3 regions of the Kluyvera sp. STS39-E genome follow, and region 2 is predicted to be linked to each of the others. Evidence: predicted binding sites of a transcription regulator. Region 2 holds the regulator's gene; each other region holds the start of a gene.
The links. The regulator PhoB, encoded in region 2, activates phosphate uptake and scavenging genes when phosphate is short. The targets are predictions, from matches to a motif close to CTGTCATAAAACTGNCNNAT.

Region 1 (10,573 bases), on a different contig from region 2:
TTTTTCGCGCAGCAGGGAAACCACGCTGGGATCGACGGTCATCTCACCGGTAACCGAACCGTCAGGGTTGAGATTCAGCTTGGTGAGTTGACCCACTTCCAGCCCCTGATAGAGCATCGGGGTCGAACCGGCTTTCAGACCATCGCCGCTTGGCAGCCGGAGTTGGATAATCACGCCGCGCTGACTGTGCGCCAGATCTTCATATAGCCCGTATTCGTCGTTCTGCTCTGCCGTTTTTGAATCAGCGGGTGAATCAAAGGCAATCGCGCCATTGACCAGTGCCGAAAGGCTTTCCAACTGGACTTTGGCGCCGCTCAGGCCGACATCGGCCTTGACGCCAGAAACGTTCCAGAAACGACTGCCTTTTTTCACCAGATTGGTAAATCGACGATCAACCAGCACGTCGATAGTGACGCCTTGGCTATTCGGGTTAATCGCGTAATCATAGACGCGGCCTACCGGAATCTTACGGAAATAGACCAGCGACCCACTGCTTAGTGAACCTAAATCAGGCGCATGCAGATGGATCATCAGTTCGCCGTTGTTGAGTCGGTACTTAGGTTGGGTATCCAGCGCGGTAAAGCGATCGCGCGGCTCGCCTTTGCCGGGCATCATGCCGATATAGTTGCCGCCCACTAACGCATCGAGACCGGAAACCCCCGCAAGCGATGCTTTAGGCGTAACCAGCCAGAACTGGGTATCGTCGCGCAGTGCATCTTCCATATCGCTTTTAATGCTGGCGCGGACCTCAATTTTGCTGCGATCGCGAGCTAAGCGAATGTCCTGCACGGTGCCGACCTCAACCCCTTGGAAGCGCACGGGCGTACGCCCGGGGACAATACCATCCGCCGACATAAAGTCGATGGTAATGGTGGTGCCCCGGTCTTCGTAGCTGTTCCAGATAAGCCAGCCGGCAATCAACAGTGCGATGACCGGCAGTAGCCAAAACGGAGAGATGCGACGTTTTGTTTTAATTCGCGCTTCAGTCTGTGAAGCGGGCGTTTCCTGACTCATGTGCGTCCCAAAGTAAGCGGCTGTCCAGCCATTCAACAGCAAGAATAGTTAATATTACCGCAGCGCCAAAATAAAACGCAGCGGGACCCATCGTGAAAGCGAGAAGCTGATCGCGATTGATGAGCGACATGGTTAATGAAATCACAAACAGATCGAGCATTGACCAACGGCCAATCCAGGTCACGAAACGCAGCAACAGGATCCGCGTACGAAGGCCTTGTTCGCATTTAAAACCAATGCTGATAAGCAGCGTCAGCATGACGATTATTTTGGTAAACGGCACCAGAATACTGGCGATAAAAACCACCGCCGCGACGGCAACATTGCTGTTAGCGAGAGACATAATCCCGGTCATGATGGTGTCTTCCTGACGATTGCCGTTCATATAGATAATGGATATTGGCAGCAGGTTGGCCGGTAAAATGAACACGATGGAGGCGACGAGTGCCGCCCAGCTTTTTTGCAGGCTATGGCGGCGACGAAAGCGTAGCGGCGTGTGGCAGCGGCGGCAGCGCCCGCGGGCGTCGGCAAAACCGGTGTAATGACACTCAAGGCAAACGCGTAGATTAGCGTCAGGGCGCGTTGCAGGACGTTGCGGATAAAAACGCTCCCACAGTTGCTCAATATTGAGATGGATAAGGGTCAAAATGCTGAGCACCACTAACGAGATAAATGCCAACAGGCCAATGCCTGGCTGCAAAAATGCGTAGTCCTGCACCTTTATCGATGCCACGGCGATACCCACGAGGTAGATGTCGAGCATCACCCACTCTTTGAGTTTATCGAGCATCAACAGGACCGGGCGAAGATTCATACCTAGAATATTACCCAGCCACAAATAGGCGATAGCTAGCACCAGCACGGCGGGGGCGGCAACGGTACAGAAAAAAACCATCGCTGCCGTCACCGGGTCACCCTGGTCCGTCATTTGCCAGATACCGGCCAGCAGGCTGGCATCAATTCGCACGCCAAGCAGGTGCAGTCGGAGCAGCGGCTCGCTCCACGCGAAAGGCATTAACAGCAGCATGGTAATCGCCATTGCACCAAGACGGGTTAGCGACCAATCGCGCCCCTCGCGGACTTTCGCGTTACAGAGCGGGCAGTATGCGCTTTGCGATGATTTTACTACCGGTAACCGAAAAAGCGTATCGCACTGAGGGCAACGTTGGTAATGTGCCCACGGTAATGGTTCGCTGATCGCGTGAATGCGTATTTTTTTCGTCGGCGTTATACGTGAAGTTGTCAGTGCCATTTATTACATTGATAAATGAATGTATAACTCTATCTTAACCTAAGTATGGATTCATCTTGAGTCCAAGCGCACTTAATGCGTATTTTATAAGACCGTAGACTGGTTAACGAATCAGTAACATCGTAAACAATAGTGATTGAATAATGAGCAAAACAGAATTTTACGCGGATTTGAACCGTGATTTTCAGGCGTTAATGGCAGGTGAAACAAATTTCTTAGCGGTAATCTCCAACACCAGCGCGCTGCTGTACGAGCGTTTGTCTGAGGTAAACTGGGCGGGATTTTATCTGCTGGAAGGCGAAACGCTGGTACTTGGGCCATTCCAAGGGAAAATTGCCTGTGTGCGTATTCCGGTGGGGCGCGGCGTTTGTGGGACGGCGGTTGCGACAAACAGCGTGCAACGCATAGAAGATGTTCATGCTTTTGATGGCCATATCGCCTGCGACGCGTCGAGCAACGCTGAAATTGTGCTGCCGCTGCAGGTTAACGGCCAGGTTATTGGCGTGCTGGATATCGACAGCACCGTCTTCTCGCGCTTCACGCAAGAAGACGAACAGGGTCTGGTTGAACTGGTCGGCCACCTTCAAAAAGTGCTTGAAGCTACCGATTATCAAAAATTCTTTGCACCCGTCGCAGGATAATCAACGGATAACGTAGCATTTACGGATGACGTCATTATAATGTCGCCTGTTCATGCCTGCGGCTTGTTGGCTACGTCCGTTGTAATCAGGAAATTTCATGGAAAATCAACCTAAGTTGAATAGCAGTAAAGAAGTTATCGCATTTTTGGCCGAACGTTTCCCACAGTGTTTTAGTGCGGAAGGTGAGGCTCGTCCCCTGAAAGTGGGGATTTTTCAGGATCTCGTTGCGCGTGTTGAAGGGGAATTGAACCTCAGCAAAACGCAACTGCGCTCCGCATTACGTCTTTATACTTCAAGCTGGCGCTACCTTTACGGTATCAAAGCGGGTGCAGTCCGCGTTGATCTCGACGGTAACCCATGTGGTGAACTCGACGAGCAGCATGTGGCACACGCCCGTCAGCAGCTTGAAGAAGCCAAAGCTCGCGTTCAGGCACAGCGTGCTGAACAGCAGGCGAAAAAACGCGAAGCGGCAGCTGCTGCAGGTGAGCAAGGCGATGCGCCACGTCGTGAGCGTAAACCACGCCCACCAGTGCGTCGCAAAGAAGGGGCCGAGCGTAAGCCGCACGCCGTCACTGCGAAACCTGCTGCTAAAGCCGTTCGTGAAGTGCGTGAAGAGAAGCTGACTCCGGTATCTGACTTGTCGACGCTAAACGTTGGGCAAGCGCTGAAAGTTAAAGCGGGCAACAGCGCGATGGACGCCACGATTCTAGAAATCACCAAAGATGGCGTTCGCGTGCAGCTTACTTCGGGTCTGTCAATGATTGTACGCGCAGAACACCTGGTGTTCTGAAACGGAGGCCGGGCCAGGCATGAACAAATTCTTTAGGCTCTCCGCGCTTACTGGCCTGTTATTACTAACAGGCCAGGCCGTAGCGGTTGAAGATATTACCCGTGTTGACCAACTTCCAATCCTTAAGGAAGAGACGCAACATGCCACGGTGAGCGAGCGCGTAACCTCGCGCTTTACCCGTTCTCATTATCGCCAGTTTGATCTCGACCAAGCTTTCTCGGCTAAAATTTTCGATCGCTATCTGAACCTGCTGGATTACAGCCACAATGTGCTGCTCGCCAGCGACGTTGAGCAGTTTTCCTCGAAAAAAGGACAGATTGGCGATGAGCTTCGTTCGGGCAAACTGGACGTCTTTTACGATTTCTACAACCTGGCACAGAAACGCCGCTTTGAGCGCTATGAGTATGCGCTAAAGGTGCTTGAGCGCCCGATGAACTTCACCGGTAACGATACTTTCAACCTCGACCGCTCTAAAGCGCCGTGGCCAAAAGATCAGGCCGAGCTGAATGCGCTGTGGGACGGCAAGGTTAAGTACGATCAGCTGAGTCTGAAGCTGGCCGGTAAAGACGATAAAGAAATTCATGACACGCTGGCGCGTCGCTATAAATTTGCGATCCGTCGTCTGGCGCAGACCAACAGTGAAGATGTCTTCTCGCTGGCAATGACCTCTTTTGCCCGGGAAATTGATCCTCATACCAACTACCTTTCACCACGCAACACCGAACAGTTTAATACCGAAATGAGCCTGTCTCTGGAAGGTATTGGCGCGGTGCTGCAAATGGATGATGACTACACCGTCATTAATTCCATGGTAGCAGGCGGCCCAGCGGCGAAAAGCAAAGCGATTAGCGTTGGCGATCGCATTGTCGGCGTGGGGCAGACCGGCAAAGGCATGGTTGATGTGATTGGCTGGCGTCTGGACGATGTCGTGGCACTGATTAAAGGGCCAAAAGGCAGCAAAGTACGTCTGGAAGTGCTTCCTGCAGGTAAAGGATCGAAAACCCGCATCGTGACCTTGACCCGTGAGCGTATTCGTCTTGAAGACCGCGCGGTGAAAATGTCGGTGAAAAGCGTTGGCAGCGAAAAAGTTGGCGTGCTCGACATTCCAGGCTTCTACGTGGGTCTGACCGAGGATGTTAAGGTTCAGCTGCAGAAGCTGGAAAAACAGAACGTCAGCAGCGTGATTATCGATCTGCGCAGCAACGGCGGCGGGGCGCTGACCGAAGCGGTATCGCTTTCCGGTCTGTTTATTCCGTCCGGCCCGGTAGTTCAGGTGCGTGATAACAACGGTAAGGTTCGCGAAGATAGCGATACCGACGGCGTGGTTTATTACAAAGGTCCGCTGGTGGTGCTGGTTGACCGCTTTAGCGCCTCGGCTTCGGAAATCTTTGCCGCCGCGATGCAGGATTATGGTCGTGCGCTGATCGTCGGTGAACCGACCTTTGGTAAAGGCACGGTGCAGCAGTACCGTTCGCTGAACCGCATTTACGATCAGATGCTGCGCCCTGAATGGCCAGCGCTGGGTTCCGTCCAGTACACCATTCAGAAATTCTACCGCATCAACGGTGGCAGTACTCAGCGTAAAGGCGTGACGCCGGATATTCTGATGCCGACCGGCAAAGAAGTGACCGAAACCGGTGAGAAGTTCGAAGACAACGCGTTGCCATGGGATAGCGTCAATGCTGCTACCTACGTGACGTCGGGCGATATGGCGCCGTTCGAACCTCAGTTGCTGAAGCTACACGACGAACGTATCGCGAAAGATCCTGAGTTCCAGTACATCGCTAAAGATATTGCTCACTTCAATGCATTGAGGGATAAACGCAATATCGCTTCTCTGAACTACGCACAGCGTGAGAAAGAGAATAATGAAGATGACGCGACACGTTTGGCGCGGATTAACGATCGCTATAAACGCGAAGGCAAGCCGCCGCTGAAGAAACTCGAAGATCTGCCGAAAGACTATAAAGAGCCAGATCCATACCTCGACGAAACGGTGAATATTGCCGTCGACTTGGCAAGGATTGAGAAGGCCACTCCCGCAGAACAACCGACTGCGAGTAAATAACCTCCAACAGGCACAAGCAATTGTGCCTGTTTTTTTTATCTCCCTCATCTTCACGTCAACAACTATGCTACAAAATGTAAAGTTGTGTCTTTCTGGTGACTTAGCCTCACGTAATCGTTGAAAATCGCCGTATTGCCCCTACGATATGGGTAATCGCATAGTGCGTTTTGTTAAGAAGAGGTTAAAAGTAAATTATGATGCGAATCGCGCTTTTCCTGATGACCAACCTGGCAGTTATGGTTGTGTTTGGGCTGGTGCTAAGCCTGACGGGAATTCAGTCGAGCAGCATGACGGGTCTGCTGATTATGGCGCTGCTTTTTGGTTTTGGCGGTTCCATTGTTTCATTGATGATGTCGAAATGGATGGCCCTGAAATCGGTCGGTGGTGAAGTTATTGAGCAACCACGCAACGAACAGGAACGTTGGTTGTTGCAAACCGTTGCTCGTCAGTCAGAGCAGGTAGGTATTGCGATGCCACAGGTTGCGCTATACCACGCGCCGGATATCAACGCCTTCGCAACCGGTGCGCGCCGTGACGCCTCGCTGGTGGCGGTGAGCACCGGTCTGCTACAGAACATGAGCCGTGACGAAGCGGAAGCCGTTATTGCCCATGAGATCAGCCATATTGCCAACGGTGACATGGTGACGATGACTCTGATTCAGGGCATTGTGAACACCTTTGTTATCTTTATCTCCCGCGTTATCGCGCAGATAGCGGCCGGTTTCCTCGGCGGCAACCGTGATGAAGGTGAAGAGGGCGGCAACGGTAACCCGCTTATCTATTTCGCCGTTTCCATGGTGTTGGAACTGGTGTTCGGTATTCTGGCGAGCATTATTACCATGTGGTTCTCTCGCTACCGTGAGTTCCATGCGGATGCCGGCTCGGCGAAACTGGTTGGTCGTGAGAAGATGATTGCTGCCTTGCAGCGTCTGAAAACCAGCTACGAACCGCAGGAAGCCAGCAGCATGATGGCGTTTTGTATCAACGGTAAATCGAAGTCGCTGAGCGAAATGTTCATGACTCACCCACCGTTAGATAAACGTATTGAAGCGCTGCGCAGCGGCGAATATATGAAATAAAAAAAGCGCCTCGAATGAGGCGCTTTTCTTTTGGGCCCAGCGAAATTTGGCTCTGTCGGTTGTTAGCTTTGTGCTCGTGGTTGAGTGACCCGCAGCCCGCTAAACAGCGTGGCGACCACGGCGAGCGTACCGGCCAGCAGCAGCGAAATGTGCGTGCCGCCGGTGCCAAAGACGTTGAACATCAGCGCAACCAACGCGGCGCCGGTGCTTTGCCCCAGCAATCGTGCTGTTCCTAGCATTCCGCTTGCACCGCCGCTGCGATTGCGTGGCGCGGAGGAAATAATGGTGTGGTTATTCGGCGACTGGAACAGGCCAAAACCTGCACCGCACAGCAGCATGCGCCAGATAATATCGATATCACTCGGCGCTGACGGCAGCATTGCCATTGCAAATAAGCCGCAGGCCATAATGCCCATTCCCAGTGCGCCCAACAAACCAGCGTGTACGCGCTCAATCAGATAACCCGCCAGTGGCGCCATGACCATGGTCGCCAGCGGCCACGGTGTTAGCAACAGACCGGTTTCCACTTCGCTACGGCCAACGATGCTTTGTAGGAAGAACGGAAGCGACACCATCGCCAGCATTTGCGCGCAAAAGGAACAGATGGAGGTACAGATCGACAGCGAGAAAAGCGGAATGCGCAGCAAATCAACCGGCAGTAGCGGCACCGGCAGGTGCAACTGGCGACGAACGAAGAAGTAACCAACGATCAGCAAAGCCACCAATTCGACGCCAACCCACACCAGTGATTGGCCCTGAGCGAAGCTGCTCAGTGCGGTAATCAACAAACCGAAGGTGAGGGCATTCATCACCGCGCTTGGCAGATCGAACCGCTGCGTTTGGCTGCGGGTCCCGTTTGATGGCAAAAAGCGAACTGCCAGCAGCCATGAAATGATCCCCAGCGGAACGTTGACAAGAAATAACCATTGCCAGGAAGCCAGCGACAAAATGGCGGCGGCAATCGTCGGCCCCGCAGCGGAAGAAACGGCGACAACGAAGGAGTTAATCCCCATACCGCGTCCAAGCTGGCGCTGTGGATAAATCAGGCGAATAAGCGCCGTGTTTACGCTCATCAACGCTGCGCCGCCAAAGCCCTGCAAGATACGGGCAAGAGTAAGCATCTCAAGCGAATGGGACAGTGCGCAAAACAGCGAAGCGAGGGTAAAAACGATTAGCCCTGCTTTATAGATTCGGTGGTAGCCTATCATGTCGCCTAAGAAAGCGAGAGACAGTAGAGAGATAACAATCGCTATCTGATAGGCGTTGACTATCCAAATAGAGGCCGCAGGCGATGCATTAAGGTCGCTGGCGATGGTCGGCAGAGCAACGTTGGCAATCGCGCCATCGAGTACCGCCATCGTAATACCAATCACAATCGTGAGAATGGCTCCGTAGCGCTGGGGTAGCGGTAAGCCATCTGTCAGAGGTTTAGTCATGTGGAAAACTTGTTTTTGGGGAAATTATTAACCAGAGAATGATTCTAGCATTGATTAATCATTTGAATGTCGCAGATTTGTAACCAGGTCACAGAAGTTTCATTGCTACAAACAGAATGCGAAATTATAATAAAAACCGGTTCTAATTTTTATAAAACAGTTGCGATGAGGTGATAAATGTCAGCAGCGGATTTGGACAAGCAGCCAGATTCTGTCTCTTCGGTACTAAAGGTTTTTGGTATCCTGCAGGCACTTGGCGAAGAACGCGAAATCGGTATTACTGAACTTTCGCAGCGCGTCATGATGTCAAAAAGCACCGTTTATCGCTTTTTGCAGACCATGAAATCATTGGGGTACGTTGCCCAGGAAGGGGAATCCGAGAAGTATTCGCTCACGCTGAAGCTGTTTGAGTTGGGTGCTCGCGCATTACAGAACGTCGATTTGATCCGCAGTGCGGATATCCAAATGCGTGAACTCTCTCGTCTAACGAAAGAAACGGTCCACCTTGGGGCGCTGGATGAAGACAGCATTGTCTACATCCACAAAATCGACTCCATGTACAACCTGCGCATGTACTCCCGCGTCGGTCGTCGTAACCCGCTGTACAGTACAGCAATTGGTAAAGTGCTGCTGGCCTGGCGTGAAACTGACGAAGTACGTCAGATTCTTGAAGGCGTGGAATACAAGTGCAGCACCGAGCGCACCATTGCGAGTACCGATGAACTGATCACCGTACTCGAGCAGGTGCGTAAACAGGGTTATGGCGAGGACAACGAAGAGCAGGAAGAAGGTTTGCGCTGTATCGGCGTACCGGTATTCGACCGTTTTGGCGTGGTTATCGCTGGGTTAAGTATCTCTTTCCCAACGCTGCGTTTCTCAGAAGAGCGTCTGCATGAGTATGTAGAGATGTTGCATACCGCAGCGCGTAAAATTTCAGAGCAGATGGGTTACAACAATTATCCATTCTAAGTCTGATAGTAAAAAGCCCGGCGATGACCGGGCTTTTTTTTATCTTTTATTAGCCTTCATCGACTACGCTTGCGCTTTTGCGCAGCAGCGGGCAGCTTGATCTGCCGACAATGCCGTTATCCCCGTGCAGGTAAAATGCAGTACTGAATCCCTGCGCTGTCAGGTACTTACATTGCAACCCCAAACCTCCAGCCGTCTTCTGGCTTCCCGCGAGTACGCCATACCCGCTCAGGAGGACGCCAATGGCAACGATAACCAAAAAGACGATGGTTCTAATAAACAGGCGCATAGGAATTCCTCTTCTACTATTTGATCCATGGATACTACGTTACTTCGATAACCGATTGAAACAAGTCTATGATTCCTAAAATCGCTAGATGCTATTACAGTTAGCCGCGGTTTAAGGTTAGCATGCTAACTTGGTTGCATCTGATTAAGAAGTCATGCGGAGAATGGAGTGAAAAAGTTTCGGTGGGTATTACTGATACTCGTAATTGCTGCCTGTATGCTATTGTGGACGCAAATGATCAACGTAATGTGCGATCAGGACGTTCAGTTTTTTAGCGGCATATGCAGCATCAACAGGTTCATACCCTGGTAAAACATTTTTACTGACAGCGATTTCCTTCCGTAGCCTGAGTGGTAGAATAGATCGTTCCTTTTGAGGTGGTAAAATGAGTGATCTAGTAAGTTCTGGGGCCTTAAATCTGGTTTCACTGGCATTATCCTTTCTCTTGTTGTTAGTCGGTCTGGTTTTGTGGTTTTTTGTGAATCGCGCCAGTTCTCGTGCTAACGAACAAATCGAACTCCTTGAATCGTTGCTCGACCAGCAAAAACGCCAAAATGCGTTGCTGCGTCGTTTGTGCGAAGCAAATGAGCCCGAGAAAAAAGAGGAAGATGCGCCTAAGGCTGAAGCTGTAGAAGAAGATAAAGAAGACGATTTTATCCGCTTAGTTGCAGAACGATAATTTCGTAGTATGACGACTCCGGTCAGCCTGCAATAGGCTGCCGGACGTAACCCGATGCCCTTTTCTGGTGCATCTTATGATATTAACCCTCTGATTATTCCCCTTGCGTTGCCCTAGCGTCTTTTTGCGCAACCGATGGTGTTTTTTTGCGCACAATTCAACGTCAGCACCAAGTTCAGCAATCTATAACGATATGTTATTGTTATTGGAGCCTCATTTAAGTTATTCCCTATGCCTCGAATATATTATGGCTCGGTTTTGTATAGTATCCCTGCTTAATTAATAGCCGGGCAATCTGCATTAAATTAGCGAAACGTTTTTATTGCGTCGTAATGAGGCAATGTCACAAAATTTTC
Region 2 (10,573 bases):
GGCTTTGGCTTGGAGCGTGTCTAATTCGCTGCGTGCCTGTTTATGTTTTTCAAATACCTGTGCGGAAATCTGGCCGTAAATCTCGGTGCCGGTTAACTCTTCTAGAAGCTCGGCGCGCTCTTTTGGCCTGGCGTTAAGAAAGGCGGCGAACTGCCCCTGCGAGAGCAGCATTGAGCGGGTGAAGCGGCCGTAGTCCAGCCCGCTAAGGGAGGCCGTCATCTCCAGTTTATCTTTCACTTTGTCGGCCAATATCTGCCCGTCAGCGCAGCGAGCTAGCTCAACGCGCGGTGCCTGTAGATTCCCGTCCGGCTGGTTGCGGGCGCGGTTCTGGCTCCAAAAGGCGCGATAAGCCACGCCCTGGACCTCGAACTCAACTTCCGCCAGACACTCGGCGGTGTCGCGGGTCATTAGATCGTTTTGCGACTGGGAGACGGTGTTGAGGCGCGGCGTTTCGTGGTACAGCGCCAAGCAAATCGCATCCAACAGCGTGGTTTTGCCCGCGCCGGTTGGGCCGGTGATGGCAAACAAGCCGTTGCTGACGAACGGCTCTTGGGTAAAGTCGATTTTCCACTCGCCTTTTAGCGAATTGAGATTTTTCAGGCGCAGGCTGAGAATTTTCATGGCTGTTGCTCCTCGCCAAGGCCGTTGAGCGTTTCATTAAATAGCGTTTGTAAGCGTTGCTGCTCTGGCTCTTCCAGCGTTTCCAGCGCTAGACGGCGGTGGAACACCTCCTCAACGCTCAGTTCGCTCAGGGTTTCGCGCGCTTGATTTGCCAGAATGCGCTGTCGCTGTTCCCGGCTGCGGCGAACCAGCAGCACCTCGACCGGCAGGTCGTCGGTAATGACTTGAATTTTGCGCTGGATATCGTGCAGGTACTCGTCGCTGGTTATCTCAATATCGACCCATGTCGCGGGCTGGGCATCGGCAAGCCGCCATTCGGCTAACTGCGCACTGATGCTGCCGAAATCACCTTTAATCACCGCCAGCGGCTGGGTTACCGGCACGACAAGCGGCGTTACCTCATTGAGCGCGCCGTTATTGAAGGTGACCAAATTAACGCTTTTGCTCTTGCCGGTTTCATCAAAACTTAAGGCGATTGGCGAGCCGCTGTAACGGATATGTTCGCTGCCGCCGATTTTCTGCGCCCGGTGAATGTGCCCCAGCGCGATGTAGTCGGCGGGCGGGAAGTTTTGCGCCGGAAACGCATCCAGTGTGCCAATATAGATGTCGCGTACCGCGTCACTTTTGCTGGCGCCGACGGTGGTCAGGTGGCCACTGGCGATAATCGGCAGCGCACGGTCGGCGCGCAGTTCACTCGCCTGCTGGTATTGTTGCTGATAGTAGTCGGTGATGCTTTCCAGCACCTGACGCTGTTTCTCGCTGCCGGAAAGCCCCGCTTGGCTGGTGATGATGTCGCGCGGACGTAAAAATGGCACCGGGCAGAATACCGCACCGGGCGTGCCGTCGCGCTGATTTAAGATAAAAGGCGCGTGGCCTGCGCTGGCAATGACCGTGGTATTGAGAAACGAGAGAATATCGCGTGACTCGTTAAGCGTCGCTACGGAGTCATGGTTGCCCGCCAGCACGACCAGATGGCAGCCGGTTTGCTGCAGATTCACCACAAATCGGTTGTACAGCTCGCGCGCATAGCTCGGCGGCGAGCCGGTATCGAAGATATCGCCCGCCACGATAATGGCGTCGACCTGTTCCGCTTCGGCGGTGGTCAACAACCATTGGAGAAAGGCGTCATGTTCGGCGGCCCGGCTTTTGCTGTAGAAATTCTGGCCAAGGTGCCAGTCCGACGTGTGGATAATGCGCATAGCGGTTCCGTGAAAGGTGGCGTAAAGTTGATTATAAACATCCACCTACGTGAAGGTCTATGTAGGCGTTTTCGTTGTGTCATAAAAGGTAAAGCACGATCATCAAACGGTCATGTTTATCATAAAACTGTAATAAATCTGACGCATAATGACGCCGTATATAATACTGATGTCTAAAAACAGGGCAAATAATGGCAAGACGTATTCTGGTCGTTGAAGATGAAGCGCCGATCCGCGAGATGGTGTGTTTTGTGCTGGAACAAAATGGTTTTCAGCCGGTGGAAGCGGAAGACTACGATAGCGCTATCAGTAAACTGAATGAACCTTGGCCCGATCTTATTTTGCTCGACTGGATGTTACCGGGTGGGTCTGGGCTGCAATTTATTAAGCATATCAAACGTGAAGCGCTTACGCGTGACATTCCGGTGATGATGCTTACGGCGCGTGGTGAAGAAGAAGATCGCGTGCGCGGCCTGGAAACAGGCGCAGATGATTACATTACCAAGCCGTTTTCGCCAAAAGAGCTGGTGGCGCGAATTAAAGCCGTAATGCGCCGTATTTCACCGATGGCGGTGGAAGAGGTGATTGAAATGCAGGGGTTGAGCCTTGACCCTACCTCACACCGGGTGATGACCGGTGAAAACCCGCTGGACATGGGGCCTACCGAATTTAAACTGCTGCACTTCTTCATGACGCACCCGGAGCGAGTCTACAGCCGCGAGCAGCTGCTGAACCACGTGTGGGGAACCAATGTTTATGTTGAAGATCGTACCGTTGACGTGCATATTCGTCGTCTACGCAAAGCGCTGGAACACAGTGGTCATGACCGCATGGTGCAAACCGTACGCGGGACGGGTTATCGTTTTTCCGCCCGTTTTTAATTTTTGACAGGAGTGTGACCCGTGCTGGAACGGCTGTCATGGAAAAGGCTGGCCCTGGAGCTGCTGTTATGCTGCCTCCCGGCCGTGGTACTGGGGCTGGTGTTTGGGTATCTGCCGTGGTTTTTACTGGCGGCAGTGACCGGGCTACTGGTCTGGCATTTCTGGAATTTACTGCGCCTTTCTTGGTGGCTGTGGGTCGACAGAAGTATGACTCCGCCGCCGGGGCGAGGTAGCTGGGAGCCCTTGCTGTATGGGCTAAACCAGATGCAGTTGCGTAATAAAAAACGCCGTCGCGAGCTGGGTAATTTGATTAAGCGCTTTCGCAGCGGCGCGGAATCTCTGCCGGATGCGGTGGTGCTGACCACGGAAGAAGGGGCCATTTTCTGGTGTAATGGCCTAGCCCAGCAGCTGCTGGGACTTCGCTGGCCCGATGATAGTGGGCAAAATATTTTAAACCTGCTGCGTTACCCCGAATTTACCCAACACCTTAAAAAACGTGATTTCCTAAAACCGCTGCACCTCGTGCTTAACAGCGGACGTCATCTTGAAATTCGTGTGATGCCCTATACCGATCGTCAGCTGCTGATGGTGGCGCGTGATGTGACGCAGATGCACCAGTTAGAAGGCGCGCGGCGTAACTTTTTCGCCAACGTCAGTCATGAGCTGCGCACGCCGTTGACCGTGTTGCAGGGATATCTGGAGATGATGCAGGAACAGGTGCTGGAAGGGGCGGTCCGCGAAAAAGCGCTGCATACGATGGGCGAGCAAACGCAGCGTATGGCCGGGCTGGTGAAACAGCTACTGACGCTGTCAAAAATTGAGGCGTCGCCGGTGCTGTTGCTGAACGAAAGAATTGATGTTCCGCTGATGCTGCGCGTCGTCGAACGTGAGGCGCAAACCCTGAGCCAGCATCAACATCAGTTGCGCTTTGAGGTGGATGAGTCGCTGAAGGTGCTGGGCAATGAAGAACAGTTGCGTAGCGCGATGTCGAACTTGGTTTACAACGCGGTGAATCATACGCCGGAGGGCACGCTGATTACCGTTCGTTGGCAGCGAGTGCCGCACGGTGCGTTATTTAGCGTCGAAGATAATGGACCGGGGGTTGCGCCTGAACATCTGCCAAGGCTGACCGAGCGTTTCTATCGCGTCGATAAGGCGCGTTCAAGGCAAACCGGGGGCAGTGGGCTGGGTCTGGCCATCGTCAAACATGCGGTGAGTCATCATGACAGCCGTCTGGATATCACCAGTACATTAGGCAAGGGATCGTGCTTTAGCTTCGTGTTGCCCGAGCGGTTAATCGCCAAAGATAACGGTTGAAAAATGCCCGGTGGCGCGGAGCTTATCGGGCCTACGGTATTTTGTAGGCCTTATCGCTCCGCGTCATCGGGCAGTGCAAACACCCCAACTTTTACCTCGGGCGCCGGTTTATCACTAGAGAATCGGAAGTTCCGATTTTGCCAGCATGCTATTAATATCAATATCGGCAGAAGAGCCGTTTTCAACGCTGATAGTCATCGTTGAGCCGCTGTTTTGTATCTGCCCATCGGTATTAATTTCAATCAGCCTATTGCCCGCTCCGTCGTCCGTGACCCGAATGTAAGATGCCAGGTCAGAGTCTGCAACGTCGCCCGGTAGATCGCTTGGATCGATGCGTTCGCCTTCGTCGGCGTGGAAGTCTTTAATGACATCGTTCCCATCATCGCTGGTCCGTTTACTTTACAGTCAACTTTTTGCTGCCTGATTAACGAACGTTTGGCTATTTTTTATTCGAATTATTAGCCGGGTGTCTTTCTTAAATCCAGTTAATAAGTCTGGTTGTTAATTAACAATCAATATAATCATCTGGTTTTGCGATCCCGTGTTGCTTTAAAACGTTATAAGCGTTTAAATTGGCCCCCATGCAGTCGTAAACAGACTGCTAATTCGCGGTAAATCAAAAAACTATTCTTCTCTATACCGCGATGGGAGCATATCCCGCTGAGTTTGTTGCCGGTTCCCCTGCTTCATTCCACAGGTATCGGCGCGATAAATTTATGTTTTACAACACCACATCCACAGGCAGTAGTTACATATGACCCATCAATTGAAATCGCGTGACATCATCGCTCTGGGCTTTATGACCTTTGCGTTGTTTGTTGGCGCAGGCAACATCATTTTCCCTCCTATGGTTGGCTTGCAGGCCGGTCCTCACGTCTGGACTGCGGCTATTGGCTTTTTGATTACCGCCGTGGGTCTGCCGGTGCTGACCGTAGTCGCGCTGGCGAAAGTTGGCGGTGGCGTTGACAGCTTGAGCACGCCGATTGGCAAAGTGGCTGGCGTGCTGCTGGCGACCGTCTGTTACCTTGCCGTGGGCCCGCTGTTTGCGACGCCGCGTACGGCGACCGTGTCGTTTGAAATCGGTATTGCACCGTTGACCGGTAACGGTGAACTGCCGCTGTTTATCTATAGCGTTATCTATTTTGCGCTGGTTATCTTGGTTTCTCTCTATCCGGGTAAACTGCTGGATACCGTCGGTAACTTCCTAGCTCCGCTGAAAATTCTGGCGCTGATTGTGCTGTCCGTTGCCGCGGTTATCTGGCCGGCAGGTCCTATCAGCCACGCGATGGAGGCCTATGAAACTGCCGCCTTCTCCAACGGATTCGTTAACGGCTATCTGACCATGGATACGCTGGGCGCGATGGTGTTCGGTATTGTTATCGTAAACGCTGCGCGTTCTCGTGGCGTAACCGAAGCGCGTTTGCTGACTCGCTACACGATTTGGGCCGGTCTGATGGCAGGCGTGGGCCTGACGCTGCTGTATCTGGCGCTGTTCCGTCTGGGTTCTGATAGTGCGACGCTGGTTGACCAAAACGCCAATGGTGCCGCGATTCTGCACGCTTACGTTCAGCACACCTTCGGCGGTGCAGGCAGCTTGATGCTGGCGGCGCTTATCTTCATCGCCTGTTTGGTGACCGCGGTTGGCCTGACCTGTGCTTGTGCCGAGTTTTTCGCGCAGTACCTGCCGTTCTCCTACCGCACGCTGGTCTTTGCCTTGGGTCTGTTCTCCATGGCGGTGTCGAATCTGGGGCTGAGCCACCTGATTCAAATCTCCATTCCGGTACTGACGGCCATCTACCCGCCGTGTATCGCACTGGTGGTGCTCAGTTTTACCCGCAACTGGTGGCATAATTCCAGCCGCGTTATTGCACCACCGATGTTTATCAGCCTTGTTTTTGGTATCCTTGACGGTATCAAGGCTTCTGCATTCGCCGATCTGCTGCCTAGTTGGACCGCTCGCTTGCCAATGGCGGAGCAGGGTCTAGCATGGTTGATGCCGACGGTTGTGATGACGGTTCTGGCAGTTGTCTGGGATCGCATGGCAGGACGCCAGGTAACATCAAGCGCACATTAATTCACGCTGCGCTTTAACGGTGTTTAACCACGGAATGTGATGTTCCGTGGTTTTTTATTTTGGGTACTTTAACCTAAGTCCTTCAGGCCGCGGGCGTTCGCGGGCGGGGACGATGGGTCTGACATGGCACTGGAAACGATGGAAAAAAACAAGCTAAAGCGTGGGCTAAGCGCCCGACACATTCGCTTTATGGCCCTAGGTTCGGCAATTGGTACTGGGCTATTTTACGGCTCTGCTGACGCAATCAAAATGGCCGGGCCAAGCGTCCTGCTGGCTTATATTATCGGTGGCGTTGCCGCTTATATCATTATGCGTGCGCTGGGCGAAATGTCCGTGCATAACCCGTCCGCAAGCTCCTTTTCTCGCTATGCTCAAGAAAACTTGGGGCCGTTGGCGGGCTATATCACCGGCTGGACCTACTGTTTTGAAATCCTGATTGTCGCCATCGCCGATGTGACCGCCTTCGGTATTTACATGGGCATTTGGTTCCCCACGGTGCCGCACTGGATATGGGTGCTGAGCGTCGTGCTGCTTATCTGCGCCATCAACCTGATGAGCGTCAAGGTGTTCGGTGAACTGGAATTCTGGTTCTCCTTTTTCAAAGTGGCCACCATTATCGTCATGATCGTTGCCGGTTTCGGCATCATTATTTGGGGGATAGGCAACGGCGGACAGCCTACCGGCATTCATAACCTGTGGACCAACGGCGGCTTCTTTAGCAACGGCTGGCTCGGGATGGTGATGTCGCTACAGATGGTGATGTTCGCCTACGGCGGGATTGAAATTATCGGCATTACCGCCGGTGAAGCCAAAAACCCGCAGGAGTCTATTCCACGCGCGATAAACTCCGTGCCGGTGCGTATTCTGGTGTTCTACGTCGGTACGCTGTTTGTCATTATGTCTATCTACCCGTGGAACCAGGTCGGGACCGATGGCAGCCCATTCGTGTTGACCTTCCAACATCTGGGAATCACCTTTGCGGCCAGCATCCTGAACTTCGTGGTGCTGACGGCCTCGCTTTCGGCAATTAATGCCGATGTGTTTGGCGTTGGTCGCATGCTGCACGGCATGGCCGAGCAGGGAAGTGCGCCGAAGTTCTTCGCCAAAACCTCGCGTCGCGGCATTCCATGGGTGACGGTTACGGTGATGACCGTTGCGCTGCTGTTCGCGGTGTACCTCAACTACATCATGCCAGAAAACGTGTTCTTGGTGATTGCTTCGCTGGCTACCTTCGCCACGGTGTGGGTATGGATTATGATCCTGCTCTCCCAGGTTGCATTCCGTCGCCGCCTGTCGGTCGATGAAGTGAAAGCGTTGAAATTTAAAGTCCCGGGCGGCGTGGCTACCACCATCGTTGGTTTGGTGTTCCTGGTGTTTATCATCGCCCTGATTGGCTACCACCCGGAAACTCGCATCTCTTTGTATGTGGGCTTCGCGTGGATACTGCTGCTGCTGGTGGGATGGATGTTTAAAAAGCGCTACAGCCGTTAATTTCCGATCTGTATCCTGAAAACCCGGCTTTAACGCCGGGTTTTTTTATGCCTAAAATCTGCGCCCCCATCCTCCTCCCTATAAAAAACGGTAAAAGATGAGTAGGGTAAAATCGGCGTATGGCAAGGTGGGCACATTTTGATGATGGGGAAAATGATGTTAAACGCCTGGCACCTGCCTGTTGCTCCCTTTATAAAACAGCAGCAGGATAAACTGATAATCACGCTTTGGCTGCGCGGCGATGACCTGCCGCGACGGGTCACCCTGCGTGCGGAAGTCGATAACGAAGAGATGGCGCTGCCGATGCGCCGGAGCAGCAAATCTCCGGCTCCCGACGTTGTGCAGTGGCGTGGGGAAATAACGCTGCATGAAGGACAACCGCGTCGGCGCTATGGCTTTAAGCTGCTGTGGGATGACCGCCAACTGTGGTTTGCGCCGAAGGGTTTTAGCGCCATTCCTCCGGCGAAACTTGCGCTTTTTGCCTACGACAGCCCGGACGCTGGCCCGCAGTGGGTCGCCGATCAGGTTTTCTATCAGATTTTCCCCGACCGTTTTGCCCGTAGCCCATCGCGTAGCGAGCAGCAGGATAAGATCTATCACCACCACGCGGCTGGTCACGATATTGTCCTGCGTGAATGGGATGAGCCGCTGACCGCCAACGCGGGCGGTTCAACCTTCTACGGCGGCGATCTTGACGGTATTAGTGCGAGACTGCCGTATCTCAAAACGCTGGGCGTCACGGCGCTGTACCTCAATCCGGTGTTCACGGCCCCGAGCGTGCACAAATACGATACCGAAGATTATCGACAGGTCGACCCGCAGTTTGGCGGCAATGACGCGCTGCTGCGCCTGCGCCACAATACCCAGCGAGAAGGGATGCGGCTGGTGCTGGACGGCGTGTTTAACCACAGCGGCGACACGCACGCTTGGTTTGACCGCCATAATCGCGGTCATGAAGGGGCTTGCCATTACCCGGACTCGCCGTGGCGCGATCGCTACAGTTTCTCCGAGGACGGAAAAGCGCTGGACTGGTTAGGCTATGCTAGCCTGCCAAAGCTCGACTTTCGCTCCGATGCGCTGGTGAATGAGATCTATGCCGGAGAGGACAGCATTGTCCGTCACTGGCTAAAAGCGCCGTGGAACATGGACGGCTGGCGGCTTGACGTGGTGCATATGCTGGGTGAAGCGGGTGGGGCGAAGAATAACCTCAAGCACGTCTCCGGTATCACCCAAGCCGCGAAAGAAACTCGTCCGGATGCCTATGTGCTGGGCGAACATTTTGGCGATGCCCGCCAGTGGCTACAACAGGATGCGGAAGACGCGGCGATGAATTATCGTGGCTTTACCTTCCCGCTGTGGGGTTTTCTCGCCAACACCGATATCTCTTACGATCCGCAGAAAATCGACGCGCAAACCTGCATTGCGTGGATGGAGGACTACCGCGCCGGCCTGTCGCACCAACAGCAGCTACGGATGTTTAACCAGCTTGATAGCCACGACACCGCGCGCTTTAAGTCTCTGCTGGGTAAAGATGTGGCGCGCCTGCCGCTGGCGGTTGTTTGGCTGTTTAGCTGGCCCGGTGTGCCGTGTATTTACTACGGTGATGAAGTGGGGCTCGATGGTGACAACGATCCTTTCTGCCGTAAGCCGTTCCCGTGGGACGAAAAACAGCAGGATGGCGAGCTACTGGCGCTTTATCAACGCCTCGCCGACTTGCGTAAAGCAACGCCTGCGCTGCGTCACGGAGGCTGTGAAGTGCTGTACGCGGAAGGTGATGTGGTGGTGTTCCTGCGCGTGCTTGGCGCAGAGCGTGTGATGGTGGCGATTAACCGTCGCGCCGCCTGTGAAGTGGTGTTGCCGGACTCGCCGTTGCTGAACGCGCAATGGCAGCGCAAAGAAGGCATGGGACAGATGGCGGACGATGTCCTCGCGCTGCCCGCGATTTCCGCCACGGTGTGGGTTGGTCACTGATAAAGATGGGCGATATCCGCGCTGGCAAGCAGCTTTTCCCGCCACCAGCGCTGTGCTAGCCCATCCTGACCGTTGCGCCAGGCCATGTAGGCGACATCTTTTTGACGAAATGAGATAACGTTTTTCTCCACCAGCTCGCCCGTGGCTAGCCACGGGCTGGCAATATGCCGGGGGAGAAAACCGCAGCCGATCCCTGCGCGCAGCAGCATGACCTTGCTTTGGAAATCATCCACCCGCATCTGCGGCTGCTCATCCATCAGGTTTGTCTGCAGCGGATGGCATAACTTGGCGCTGTCGCTAATCACCACCGCCCGATGTAGGCATAGCTGTTCGTTGGTCAGGTCTTCTTGCACGGCTGCCAACGGATGTTTGGGGGAAACGACAAAAACGTTTTCCAGTGTTCCCAGCATGCGGTATGACCAAGCGGCGGAAGTGGGTGGCTCGTTAATAGCCCCCAAAATGATGTCTGCGCCGTTGTGAGTCAATTCCTCCCACGAACCCGCCAGCGTGTGGTGGGTGAAGTTAAGGCGGGTTTGCATATTTAGCGCGTAAAACGCCTCAATGCATGGCAACAGCGCAGAAAAAGGGAAGGAGTCATCAAGCGCAATCGCCAACTCTTTTTCCCAACCTGAGCTCAGCTGCACCGCCTGTTTTTCCAGATCTTTTGCCGCATTTAACAGTAAACGCCCCTTTTCCAGCATCATTCGCCCGGTATCGGTGAATTTTGCCCGATGTCCCGAGCGGTCAAGCAGTTCGATATTGAGGTCATTTTCCAGCTTTTGAATCATGTAGCTGAGCGCTGCGGGGGTCTTAAACAGCGATTCGGCCGCTGCGGCAAAAGAGCCGTGTTTATCGAGTGCGTCGAGAATAAGTAGAACGTCCAAGTTGATGCGCATAGGCTTAAATATCCAGAAAAATTAACCCCCACGTTGTACCGAATGCCCAAAAACAATGCCAGTGAATAAATTAGATATAACCGATGCATTTTTTTGATGCTGTATGCGGTAAGTCCTACAAGG
Region 3 (10,573 bases), on a different contig from region 2:
CTGCCAGAGCAGGCGTTCTACATGGTCGGTTCCATTGACGAAGCTGTCGAAAAAGCCAAAAAACTTTAACGCCTTAATCGGAGGGTGATATGGCAATGACTTACCACCTGGACGTCGTCAGCGCAGAGCAACAAATGTTCTCTGGTCTGGTCGAGAAAATCCAGGTAACGGGTAGCGAAGGTGAACTGGGTATTTTCCCGGGTCACGCCCCGCTGCTCACCGCCATTAAGCCTGGTATGATTCGCATCGTTAAACAGTTCGGTCATGAAGAGTTTATCTATCTGTCCGGCGGCATTCTCGAAGTGCAGCCAGGCAGCACGACCGTTCTGGCTGACACAGCAATTCGTGGCCAGGATCTCGACGAAGCGCGAGCCCTGGAAGCGAAACGCAAGGCTGAAGAGCACATTAAAAGCTCTCACGGCGACGTGGATTACGCTCAGGCGTCTGCGGAACTGGCCAAAGCGATCGCTAAACTGCGCGTTATCGAGTTGACCAAAAAAGCGATGTAACACCGGCTTGAAAGTCAAAAAGCCAGTCTGGTTGCCAGGCTGGCTTTTTTTATGGTTTGTTTTAATTAAAGTAAAACTGAAAAGGTATTTTAAATATTTTGTGATTTGCATCACAAAACTGTTGATCGATAAAAATGGGAGGAGTAGACTTCGTTTTGTGAGTTAAGTCACAAAAAAACACCACTACTATCGCAGGATAAAAATCATGAAACTGATCAACAAAATCATCGCCCTTTTCAGCTCTATGAACATCTCTTTCGGTACCTTCAACCTGTAAGGTTACCGCGCTGACCGCCCACTTGCCGGTCAGACACAGTTCTGTGATGCGCTGTACCGCTAACGAAAACCACAACACATGCGGTGTAAACAGAACCCAAAATACAAAGGTCGCCTTACGGCGACCTTTGTATTTTGTAGACCGGATAAGGCGTTTATACCGCCATTCGGCAATGTGCTCGCAGCTTGTCTGATGGCGCTGCGCTTATCAGGCCTACGAGTTCCCGAACTCAATCTTTATTTAGGAAGTTGCCCGTCTTAAAGCTGCCGTCCGCGTTGCGCTCCAACGGCTGCGGCAATGCCAGCGACTGGAAATCATCCGCGCGCAGTTCTTTGCCTTCTTTGTTCACGCTCTTGCCGTTCTCGATAAAGTAATTGGTCGCATCCACGTTGCCCACTACCGCATCGTCATATTTCCCCGGTTGGCTGCGCAGTGAAATATTATCGCTGAACACGCCCTGAGTGGTCGCATCACCATAAGGGCTTGGTCGGAAGATGAAGTTGAAGCGTTGGTTATCAACGGCCACGTTGTTTACCACCACCAGCTTGCCCGGGTTAAAGTTGTCGGTAAACCCATCGAGATGGTTGCCCACAGCGATGCTATTGCGGATCTCATGAGCCACCGGCTGGCCTTCGCCGCCGAGCTTGAAGCCGTTGCTGGTATTATTGCGGGCGATAGAGTTTTCAATGACCACCACCCCGTTAGCGCCGTCTTCAATCTTGTTGAACAGGTCAAAACCATCGTCGATATTATCGTGGGAGTAGCAGCCCTCAAGGCGGTTACCTTCCCCTACGCGCATCTTCACAGCAAAACCATCAGCATTGATCTTACCCGGATCCTCATTGCTAAAAGATTCGGAATTGACCACGCGGTTATAGCTTGCCCATAGCGGACGACCGATCTTATCCACAGAGGAGATCTGAATGCCGGTATCATCGTTGCGGTAGGCCACGACGTTTTCAATGAGGTTATGACTACCCTGAATGCGCAGGCTCTTATCGGTTATCTCAATCCCGCGAATAGTCCAGTAGTTGCCATCCAGCAGCATGCCGTGAATAACCGCTTTGCCCTGTGCTTCCAACGTTTTGTTGCCATTTTTCAAGCCGCTTGCGGAAAGCGGGATATCTGTTTTTGGATAGTTACCGGCAGCGAGCATAATTTTGCCCCCCGGCGGCAACAGCTCGATGGCGGTGCTCAGATTCATTGGCGATTCAGCGGTTCCCTTGGCGTCCGCTTTACCATCGACGGCAGCGTACAGGGTGCTGCTAGCGATATTGTTTGCCAAGCTTACCGTCAGATTCTGTTCTACCGGCGCACGGTCTTTACCGCTGGTGGGGGTAAAGCTTATCTGGAAGCTATTGCTCTCTTTGAGCGTCGCCGGTTGGGTGAACATTTCGCCGGCTTTCACCGGTTTATTCTCCCCGATCACCACTTCGTTCTGACGCACAGTGAACTGGCCGTCATAGTTGGCTCGGGCCTGTAAGGTATAGTTTGCGGCTAAACTTTTGCTCCCCGATGCCACCTGCACCACCACCGGCCATGATTTGGCTACGAACGGTTTAGAGGCCACACTTTTTGCCTCTGAAGTCGTCAGTGATGCGTTGCTGACGGTAATTTTGGCATTTCGTGAGGCAAAGAAACCCACGTAGTACTGTTTTTTGTCCTGCACGGAAATGAGGTCGGCATGCGGTACCTGCTGGCTGACCCATTCTTCGCTACCCGCAGGAGCCCAAGCGGTCACAAAGCCCTCGTTGGTGCGTTCAAGCTTAAGACGGAAGGTTGGCGACTGGCGAAGAGAAACCTCTTCCTTATAGCTCACCTTTTTGATTTCAGAGCCGGTGTTGCCCCATGGTTGTACAATCCCATTACGTGAAATCGCCTGCAGTTTAATGCGGTAATCATCTTTTTTATCCTGGGTCATAATGGCATTCATCACCATATTTGACGCTGCAGGAAACTCTTCGTAGCCTTCTTTCAGCGGTTCCTGTCGCGGGATACCGATAGTATCGCGTACCAACAGACCAGCGCCTTCCTGAGCGGCGGGTTTTGCCCCGTTTTCTGGGCCGAACTGGTCTACGGTGACCGTTGCCGAGAGGACAAAATTCTCATTGGTCGGCAGCGTGGTGTAAAAGAAGGTTAGGCCATCATGCGAGTTGGCAATTTTGCCGCCACGGCTTTCAATAGTGATAGGTTTGCTGAGGTCGGCAACCTGTTGTGATGATAGGGTTTTGCCGTCAATCGTCACATTATTCACGCCCACCTTCTCCGCCAGCACGTTGGAGGAGAAGTTGATATCGGTAGACTGCCCGAAAGTTATCGCTTTCCATTGCGCGGGCGTTGCGGCCTGAGCTTGGAGAGAGAGCGCCGCGCTACAAAGGGTAAGAGCCAGAGGTATTTTATTGTTCATATTATCTTCCCGAATGGTTGATTGGTGTAATTATCACCAAATCAAAACACTGTTTCTTTTTTGCTCGTCACAATAATGAGTAAATAAAACATCGTTTTGATTTCATGTGGGCTTTATTCAGGTAGCAAAAAAACAGAATAAGCAGAGAGATAGCGCGCAATCTGGCGCTTGGCCTGAATTCTTACAAGACAAATGTATTTGATATGGACGAAAATAAGGGCAGAAAAACAGTGGCGCAGGGAATGTTGGACGTTTTATCAGCAAGCCATTTCATGCTGAAAAATATGTAGAATTTTCAACGTTAACCCGGTTTACTTCATACTTAATCTACAGACAGGATACCTATGTCTAAGCGTACCATGAGCGTTGTGATCCTTGCCGCTGGCAAAGGCACGCGAATGTATTCCGATCTTCCTAAAGTGCTGCATACCCTAGCGGGTAAACCTATGGTGCAGCATGTCATTGATGCCGCTAATCATCTTGGCGCCGCCCAGGTTCATCTGGTGTACGGCCACGGCGGCGATTTACTAAAGCAGACCTTATCCGACGATAACCTCAACTGGGTGCTGCAAGCGGAACAACTGGGTACCGGTCATGCAATGCAGCAGGCCGCGCCATTCTTCGCCGATGACGAAGACATTCTGATGCTATACGGCGATGTGCCGCTGATCTCTGTTGAAACATTAGAACGCCTGCGTGACTCCAAACCGCAGGGCGGCATTGGCTTGCTGACGGTCGTGCTTGCTGACCCAAGCGGATATGGCCGCATTACGCGTGAAAACGGCAAAGTCACCGGCATCGTGGAGCACAAAGATGCGAGCGACGAGCAGCGTCTTATTGCAGAAATCAATACCGGCATCCTGATAGCTAACGGCGCGGACATGAAGCGCTGGCTGGCGAAACTGGATAACAATAACGCCCAAGGCGAATTCTATATCACCGACATTATCGCGATGGCATACCAAGAAGGGCATGAAATTGCCGCCGTGCATCCGGATCGCTTAAGCGAAGTGGAAGGCGTCAATAACCGCCTGCAGCTCGCGCGCCTTGAGCGCGTCTACCAGTCAGAACAGGCGGAAAAACTGCTGCTGGCGGGCGTGATGCTGCGCGATCCGGCGCGTTTTGATCTGCGTGGCACACTCTCTCATGGGCGTGATGTTGAAATTGATACTAACGTTATCCTTGAAGGGAACGTGGTTCTTGGCCATCGCGTCAAAATCGGCGCAGGTTGTGTGATTAAAAACAGCACCATTGGCGACGATTGCGAAATCAGCCCCTACAGCGTGGTGGAAGATGCTCAGTTGCAGGCCACCTGCACCATTGGGCCGTTTGCGCGTCTGCGTCCTGGCGCTGAACTGCTGGAAGGTGCGCACGTTGGTAACTTCGTCGAAATGAAAAAAGCGCGTCTGGGTAAAGGCTCTAAAGCCGGTCATCTGACCTACCTTGGTGACGCAGAAATTGGCGATAACGTGAATATCGGTGCGGGTACCATCACCTGCAACTACGATGGCGCGAACAAGTTTAAAACCATTATTGGCGACGATGTGTTTGTCGGTTCCGACAGCCAACTGGTGGCCCCGGTCACGATTGGCAAAGGCGTGACTATTGCCGCAGGTACCACGGTCACCCGCGATGTTGCCGATAATGAGCTGGTGCTGAGCCGCGTACCGCAGGTACATAAGCAAGGCTGGCAGCGTCCGGTGAAGAAAAAGTAATTTGTGGTTTTTTGTGTAGGCCTGATAAGGCGTCACCGCCATCAGGCAGACAGGGGTGAGGAGATAACATAATCTCCCGCCCAACATGCAGTACCCATAAAAATAACCCCACTCTCTACAAGGCTCGGGGCGCCCGGTATACGGGCAACAGGTTGACCGACAACGCATGGCATAACGCCAAAATCGGAATAGAAAACTATGTGTGGAATTGTTGGCGCAGTCGCGCAACGTGATGTAGCTGAAATCCTTCTCGAAGGTCTTCGTCGTCTGGAATACCGTGGTTATGATTCCGCGGGTCTTGCCGTGGTGGATGCACAAGGTCATATGACCCGTCTACGTCGCCTAGGTAAAGTGCAGATGCTGTCACAGGCAGCAGAAGATCACCCGCTGCCTGGCGGCACCGGTATTGCTCACACCCGCTGGGCGACCCACGGTGAGCCTTCAGAAAGCAACGCGCATCCGCATGTTTCTGACCATATTGCGGTGGTCCATAACGGTATCATTGAGAACCATGAGCCGCTGCGCGAAATGCTGCAGGCGCGTGGCTACGTCTTTGTTTCCGCCACGGACACCGAAGTGATTGCTCACTTAGTGCACTGGGAACTGGAGCAGGGCGGCACCCTGCGTGAAGCCGTTCTGCGTGCGATACCGCAGCTGCGCGGTGCATACGGTACGGTGATTATGGATTCCCGCGATCCGAGCACCCTGCTGGCAGCGCGTTCCGGTAGCCCGCTGGTTATCGGTTTGGGGATGGGCGAGAACTTTATTGCCTCTGACCAACTGGCGCTGCTGCCTGTCACCCGTCGCTTTATCTTCCTTGAAGAAGGGGATATCGCGGAAATGACTCGCCGTACGGTAGAGATTTTCGATAAATCGGGCGTGATCGTGACGCGTCAGGAGATCGAATCTAACCTGCAATACGATGCTGGCGATAAAGGTATCTATCGCCATTACATGCAAAAAGAGATTTACGAGCAGCCAAACGCGATTAAAAACACATTAACCGGGCGCATTAGCCACGGTCAGGTGGATTTAAGCGAGCTGGGGCCGCAGGCCGATGAGCTGCTGTCGAAAGTCGAACATATTCAGATTATCGCCTGTGGCACTTCCTACAACTCGGGAATGGTGGCGCGCTATTGGTTTGAATCGCTGGCCGGAATGCCGTGTGACGTCGAGATTGCGTCTGAATTCCGCTATCGCAAGTCGGCCGTGCGCCCCAACAGCCTGGTTATCACTCTGTCTCAATCCGGGGAAACCGCTGATACGCTGGCTGGTCTGCGTCTGACCAAAGAACTGGGGTATTTAGGTTCGCTGGCGGTATGTAACGTTGCGGGTTCATCGCTGGTGCGCGAATCTGACCTGGCTATTATGACCAAAGCCGGTGCGGAAATTGGCGTGGCTTCCACCAAAGCCTTTACCACGCAGCTAACGGTGCTGCTGCTGCTGGTGGCGAAGATGGCGCGGTTGAAAGGCGCTGACGAGTCCGTTGAACAAGAAATCGTTCACGCATTACAGGCGCTGCCGAGCCGCATTGAACAGGTGCTGTCTGAAGATAAGCGCATTGAAGCGCTGGCAGAGGATTTCTCCGATAAGCATCACGCGCTGTTCCTTGGGCGTGGCGATCAGTACCCGATCGCGCTGGAAGGCGCGCTTAAGCTCAAAGAGATCTCTTATATTCACGCAGAAGCCTACGCCGCAGGCGAGCTCAAACACGGCCCGTTGGCGTTGATTGACGCGGATATGCCGGTGATTGTGGTGGCGCCGAATAACGAACTGCTAGAAAAACTGAAATCCAATATTGAAGAGGTGCGCGCGCGCGGCGGTGAACTGTACGTGTTTGCTGATAGGGATGCAGCCTTCACCAACAGTGACAACATGCATATCATTGAGATGCCGCATGTCGAAGAGGTGATTGCACCTATCTTCTATACCGTTCCGCTGCAGCTGCTGTCTTATCACGTCGCGCTGATCAAAGGCACCGATGTTGACCAGCCGCGCAACCTGGCGAAATCTGTAACCGTTGAATAATCACGTTTGAGAGCGAATCCGTCCGGTTATGCCTTTGGCATAGCCGGATTTTTTTACCTGCTATACCCTGAAAATAGAATAATTTTGGGCACGTCACTGTCATAAAGTATGGCCATTTCACTGTCATAAAAACAAAATTCTTTTGAAATTTTATTGTAAATTATTTTTTTAATTCATTGTTTTTATTGGTTTTAATATTGATGTATTTTACGGGGTTTTCCTTGTCATTAAACTGTCATAAAGCTTACATATAACTGTCACCTGTTTATCCTATTTTGCTCATCGTAGCCACTAAACAACACTTTACGAATTCTTGCAGGAGACATTATGAAAGTTATGCGTACCACTGTCGCAACTGTTGTCGCCGCGACCTTATCGATGAGCGCTTTCTCTGCATTCGCAGCAGCAAGCCTGACTGGTGCTGGTGCAACCTTCCCTGCGCCGGTGTATGCCAAATGGGCAGATACCTACAATAAAGAAACGGGTAATAAAGTTAACTACCAGGGTATCGGTTCTTCCGGTGGCGTAAAACAAATTACCGCTAATACCGTAGATTTCGGCGCATCCGACGCTCCACTGTCTGATGAAAAACTGACTCAGGAAGGCCTGTTCCAGTTCCCGACCGTCATCGGCGGTGTTGTGCTGGCCGTAAACATCCCTGGCCTGAAATCAGGCGAGCTGGTGCTGGACGGCAAAACGCTGGGTGATATCTACCTCGGCAAAATTAAGAAGTGGGATGATGAAGCCATCACCAAACTGAACCCAGGCGTCAAACTGCCTTCTCAGAACATCGCCGTAGTGCGTCGTGCTGACGGTTCCGGTACTTCCTTCGTCTTCACCAGCTACTTGGCGAAAGTGAATGAAGAGTGGAAATCCAAAATCGGTGCGGGTTCTACTGTGAACTGGCCAACCGGTCTGGGCGGTAAAGGTAACGACGGCATCGCAGCCTTCGTACAGCGTCTGCCAGGCTCTATTGGCTACGTTGAATACGCTTACGCTAAGCAGAATAACCTGGCTTACACCAAGCTGATTTCAGCCGACGGTAAAGCCGTTAGCCCAACCGAAGAAAACTTCGCTAACGCGGCTAAAGGCGCAGACTGGAGCAAATCATTCGCCCAGGACCTGACCAACCAGAAAGGTGAAGGCGCGTGGCCGATTACCTCCACCACCTTTATCCTGGTCCACAAAGACCAGAAGAAACCTGAGCAAGGCGCTGAAGTGCTGAAGTTCTTTGACTGGGCTTACAAAAACGGCGGCAAACAGGCTAACGAACTGGATTATGCTAGCCTGCCGGAAAGCGTAGTTGAGCAGGTTCGTGCTGCATGGAAGACCAACGTCAAAGACAGCAGCGGTAAAGCGCTGTACTAGTCGGAATTTTGACGGAAATGGCGGGTAGTGCTAATGCTAACCCGCCCTACGGTTCCGACTGTAGGCCCGATAAGCGCCAGCCGCTATCGGGCACTTTCGTAAACGTTATTAACTGAAGAGTAATTTATGGCTGCAACCAAGCCTGCTTTTAACCCTCCGGGTAAAAAGGGTGACATGATATTCAGCGCGCTAGTCAGACTGGCTGCGCTGATTGTGCTATTGATGCTGGGCGGGATTATCGTCTCTCTGGTTATCTCCTCTTGGCCCAGCATGGAGAAGTTCGGCTTCGCCTTCCTGTGGACCAAAGAGTGGGATGCTCCCAACGACATCTACGGCGCGCTGGTACCTATTTACGGTACGATTGTCACCTCCGTCATCGCTTTGTTGATCGCCGTTCCGGTGAGTTTCGGCATTGCACTCTTCCTGACCGAATTAGCACCCAACTGGCTCAAACGTCCGTTAGGTATCGCGATCGAGCTGCTGGCGGCTATTCCCAGCATCGTTTACGGCATGTGGGGCCTGTTTATCTTTGCTCCGCTGTTCGCGACCTACTTCCAAGAACCGGTTGGCAATATTCTTTCTAACGTCCCGTTTGTCGGTGCCCTGTTCTCTGGCCCGGCGTTTGGTATCGGTATTTTGGCGGCCGGGGTTATCCTCGCCATCATGATTATTCCGTATATCTCCGCCGTTATGCGTGATGTCTTTGAACAAACTCCGGTGATGATGAAAGAGTCGGCCTACGGCATCGGCTGCACCACCTGGGAAGTTATCTGGCGTATCGTCCTGCCGTTTACCAAAAATGGGGTTATCGGTGGCGTGATGCTTGGTCTTGGCCGTGCGCTAGGTGAAACCATGGCGGTGACCTTTATCATCGGTAACACCTACCAGCTCGACAGCGCTTCGCTGTATATGCCGGGCAACAGCATCACCTCCGCGCTGGCAAACGAATTTGCTGAAGCGGAATCTGGGCTGCATGTCTCCGCCTTGATGGAGCTGGGTCTGATTCTGTTTGCGATTACCTTTATCGTGCTGGCGGCATCGAAGTTCATGATTATGCGTCTGGCGAAGAATGAAGGGGCACGCTCATGACCACACTGGAAATGCAAAACACCGCAGAGCTTGCCGAGTCTCGTCGCAAAATGCAGGCGCGTCGCCGCATGAAAAACCGCATCGCGCTGACGCTCTCGATGGCGACGATGATCTTCGGGCTGTTCTGGCTGGTGTGGATCTTAATGGCCACCATCACCCGCGGCATCGATGGTATGTCGCTGGCGCTGTTCACCGAAATGACGCCGCCGCCGAACACGGCGGGCGGTGGCTTGGCAAACGCCTTGGCGGGCAGCGGCCTGTTGATCCTGTGGTCGACGGTCATTGGTACTCCGCTGGGCATTATGGCGGGCATCTATCTTGCTGAGTACGGGCGCAAATCCTGGCTGGCTGAAGTTATCCGCTTTATTAACGATATTCTGCTTTCCGCACCGTCTATCGTTGTGGGGCTGTTTGTCTACACCATCGTGGTCGCGCAGATGCAGCACTTCTCCGGCTGGGCGGGCGTGATAGCGCTGGCGCTGCTGCAGGTGCCTATTGTTATTCGTACCACCGAGAACATGTTGAAACTGGTGCCAGATAGCCTGCGTGAAGCGGCCTATGCGCTAGGAACACCAAAGTGGCGGATGATTTCGGCCATCACGCTAAAAGCGTCAATTTCCGGGATCATGACCGGTATCCTGCTGGCAATTGCGCGCATCGCGGGTGAAACCGCACCGCTGCTGTTTACCGCGCTATCCAACCAGTTCTGGAGCACCGACATGATGCAGCCTATTGCTAACCTGCCGGTCACCATCTTTAAGTTTGCGATGAGCCCGTTTGCAGAGTGGCAGCAGTTGGCTTGGGCCGGTGTGCTGATTATCACGCTGTGTGTACTGCTGCTGAATATTCTGGCGCGCGTTGTTTTCGCGAAGAAGAGACACGGTTAAGACAAAGTGCCGGATGGCGGCGTAAACGCCTTATCCGGCCTATGGTTGAACATATTTAACGGCGTGGCACATGCGGCGCTGGATGAGGAAGAGATTGAGATGAGTATGGTGAACACAACTCCGGGTAAGATTTCAGTACGTGACCTGAACTTCTACTACGGCAAATTCCATGCCCTGAAGAACATTAACCTGGATATCGCCAAAAACCAGGTCACCGCGTTTATCGGCCCATCAGGTTGCGGTAAATCAACGCTTCTGCGTACCTTCAACAAGATGTTTGAACTGTACCCGGA

Region 1: kdgR (DNA-binding transcriptional regulator KdgR) is a predicted target of PhoB. The motif match lies at 8,347-8,366, and genes of this name have one in related genera.
Region 3: pstS (phosphate ABC transporter substrate-binding protein PstS) is a predicted target of PhoB. The motif match lies at 7,169-7,188, and genes of this name have one in related genera.

What each region holds. Positions count from the first base shown of each region.
Region 1 covers NZ_JBFQGA010000006.1:86,671-97,243, forward strand. The annotation lists gene AB4K05_RS14545 (MlaD family protein) at 1-1,014, opposite strand, end outside; gene yebS (membrane integrity lipid transport subunit YebS) at 983-2,266, opposite strand; gene AB4K05_RS14555 (GAF domain-containing protein) at 2,410-2,907, shown strand; gene proQ (RNA chaperone ProQ) at 3,005-3,697, shown strand; gene prc (carboxy terminal-processing peptidase) at 3,717-5,765, shown strand; gene htpX (protease HtpX) at 5,960-6,844, shown strand; gene AB4K05_RS14575 (MFS transporter) at 6,907-8,280, opposite strand; gene kdgR (DNA-binding transcriptional regulator KdgR) at 8,458-9,249, shown strand; gene AB4K05_RS14585 (YobH family protein) at 9,299-9,538, opposite strand; gene mgrB (PhoP/PhoQ regulator MgrB) at 9,707-9,850, shown strand; gene AB4K05_RS14595 (YebO family protein) at 9,924-10,217, shown strand.
Region 2 covers NZ_JBFQGA010000002.1:476,930-487,502, reverse strand. The annotation lists gene sbcC (exonuclease subunit SbcC) at 1-621, opposite strand, end outside; gene sbcD (exonuclease subunit SbcD) at 618-1,820, opposite strand; gene phoB (phosphate response regulator transcription factor PhoB) at 2,012-2,701, shown strand; gene phoR (phosphate regulon sensor histidine kinase PhoR) at 2,723-4,018, shown strand; gene AB4K05_RS05855 (type I secretion C-terminal target domain-containing protein) at 4,133-4,384, opposite strand; gene brnQ (branched-chain amino acid transporter carrier protein BrnQ) at 4,773-6,092, shown strand; gene proY (proline-specific permease ProY) at 6,231-7,583, shown strand; gene malZ (maltodextrin glucosidase) at 7,737-9,554, shown strand; gene AB4K05_RS05835 (LysR family transcriptional regulator) at 9,548-10,450, opposite strand.
Region 3 covers NZ_JBFQGA010000005.1:455,348-465,920, reverse strand. The annotation lists gene atpD (F0F1 ATP synthase subunit beta) at 1-69, shown strand, start outside; gene AB4K05_RS13875 (F0F1 ATP synthase subunit epsilon) at 90-509, shown strand; gene AB4K05_RS13870 (right-handed parallel beta-helix repeat-containing protein) at 1,016-3,193, opposite strand; gene glmU (bifunctional UDP-N-acetylglucosamine diphosphorylase/glucosamine-1-phosphate N-acetyltransferase GlmU) at 3,538-4,908, shown strand; gene glmS (glutamine--fructose-6-phosphate transaminase (isomerizing)) at 5,107-6,936, shown strand; gene pstS (phosphate ABC transporter substrate-binding protein PstS) at 7,264-8,304, shown strand; gene pstC (phosphate ABC transporter permease PstC) at 8,431-9,393, shown strand; gene pstA (phosphate ABC transporter permease PstA) at 9,390-10,280, shown strand; gene pstB (phosphate ABC transporter ATP-binding protein PstB) at 10,380-10,573, shown strand, end outside.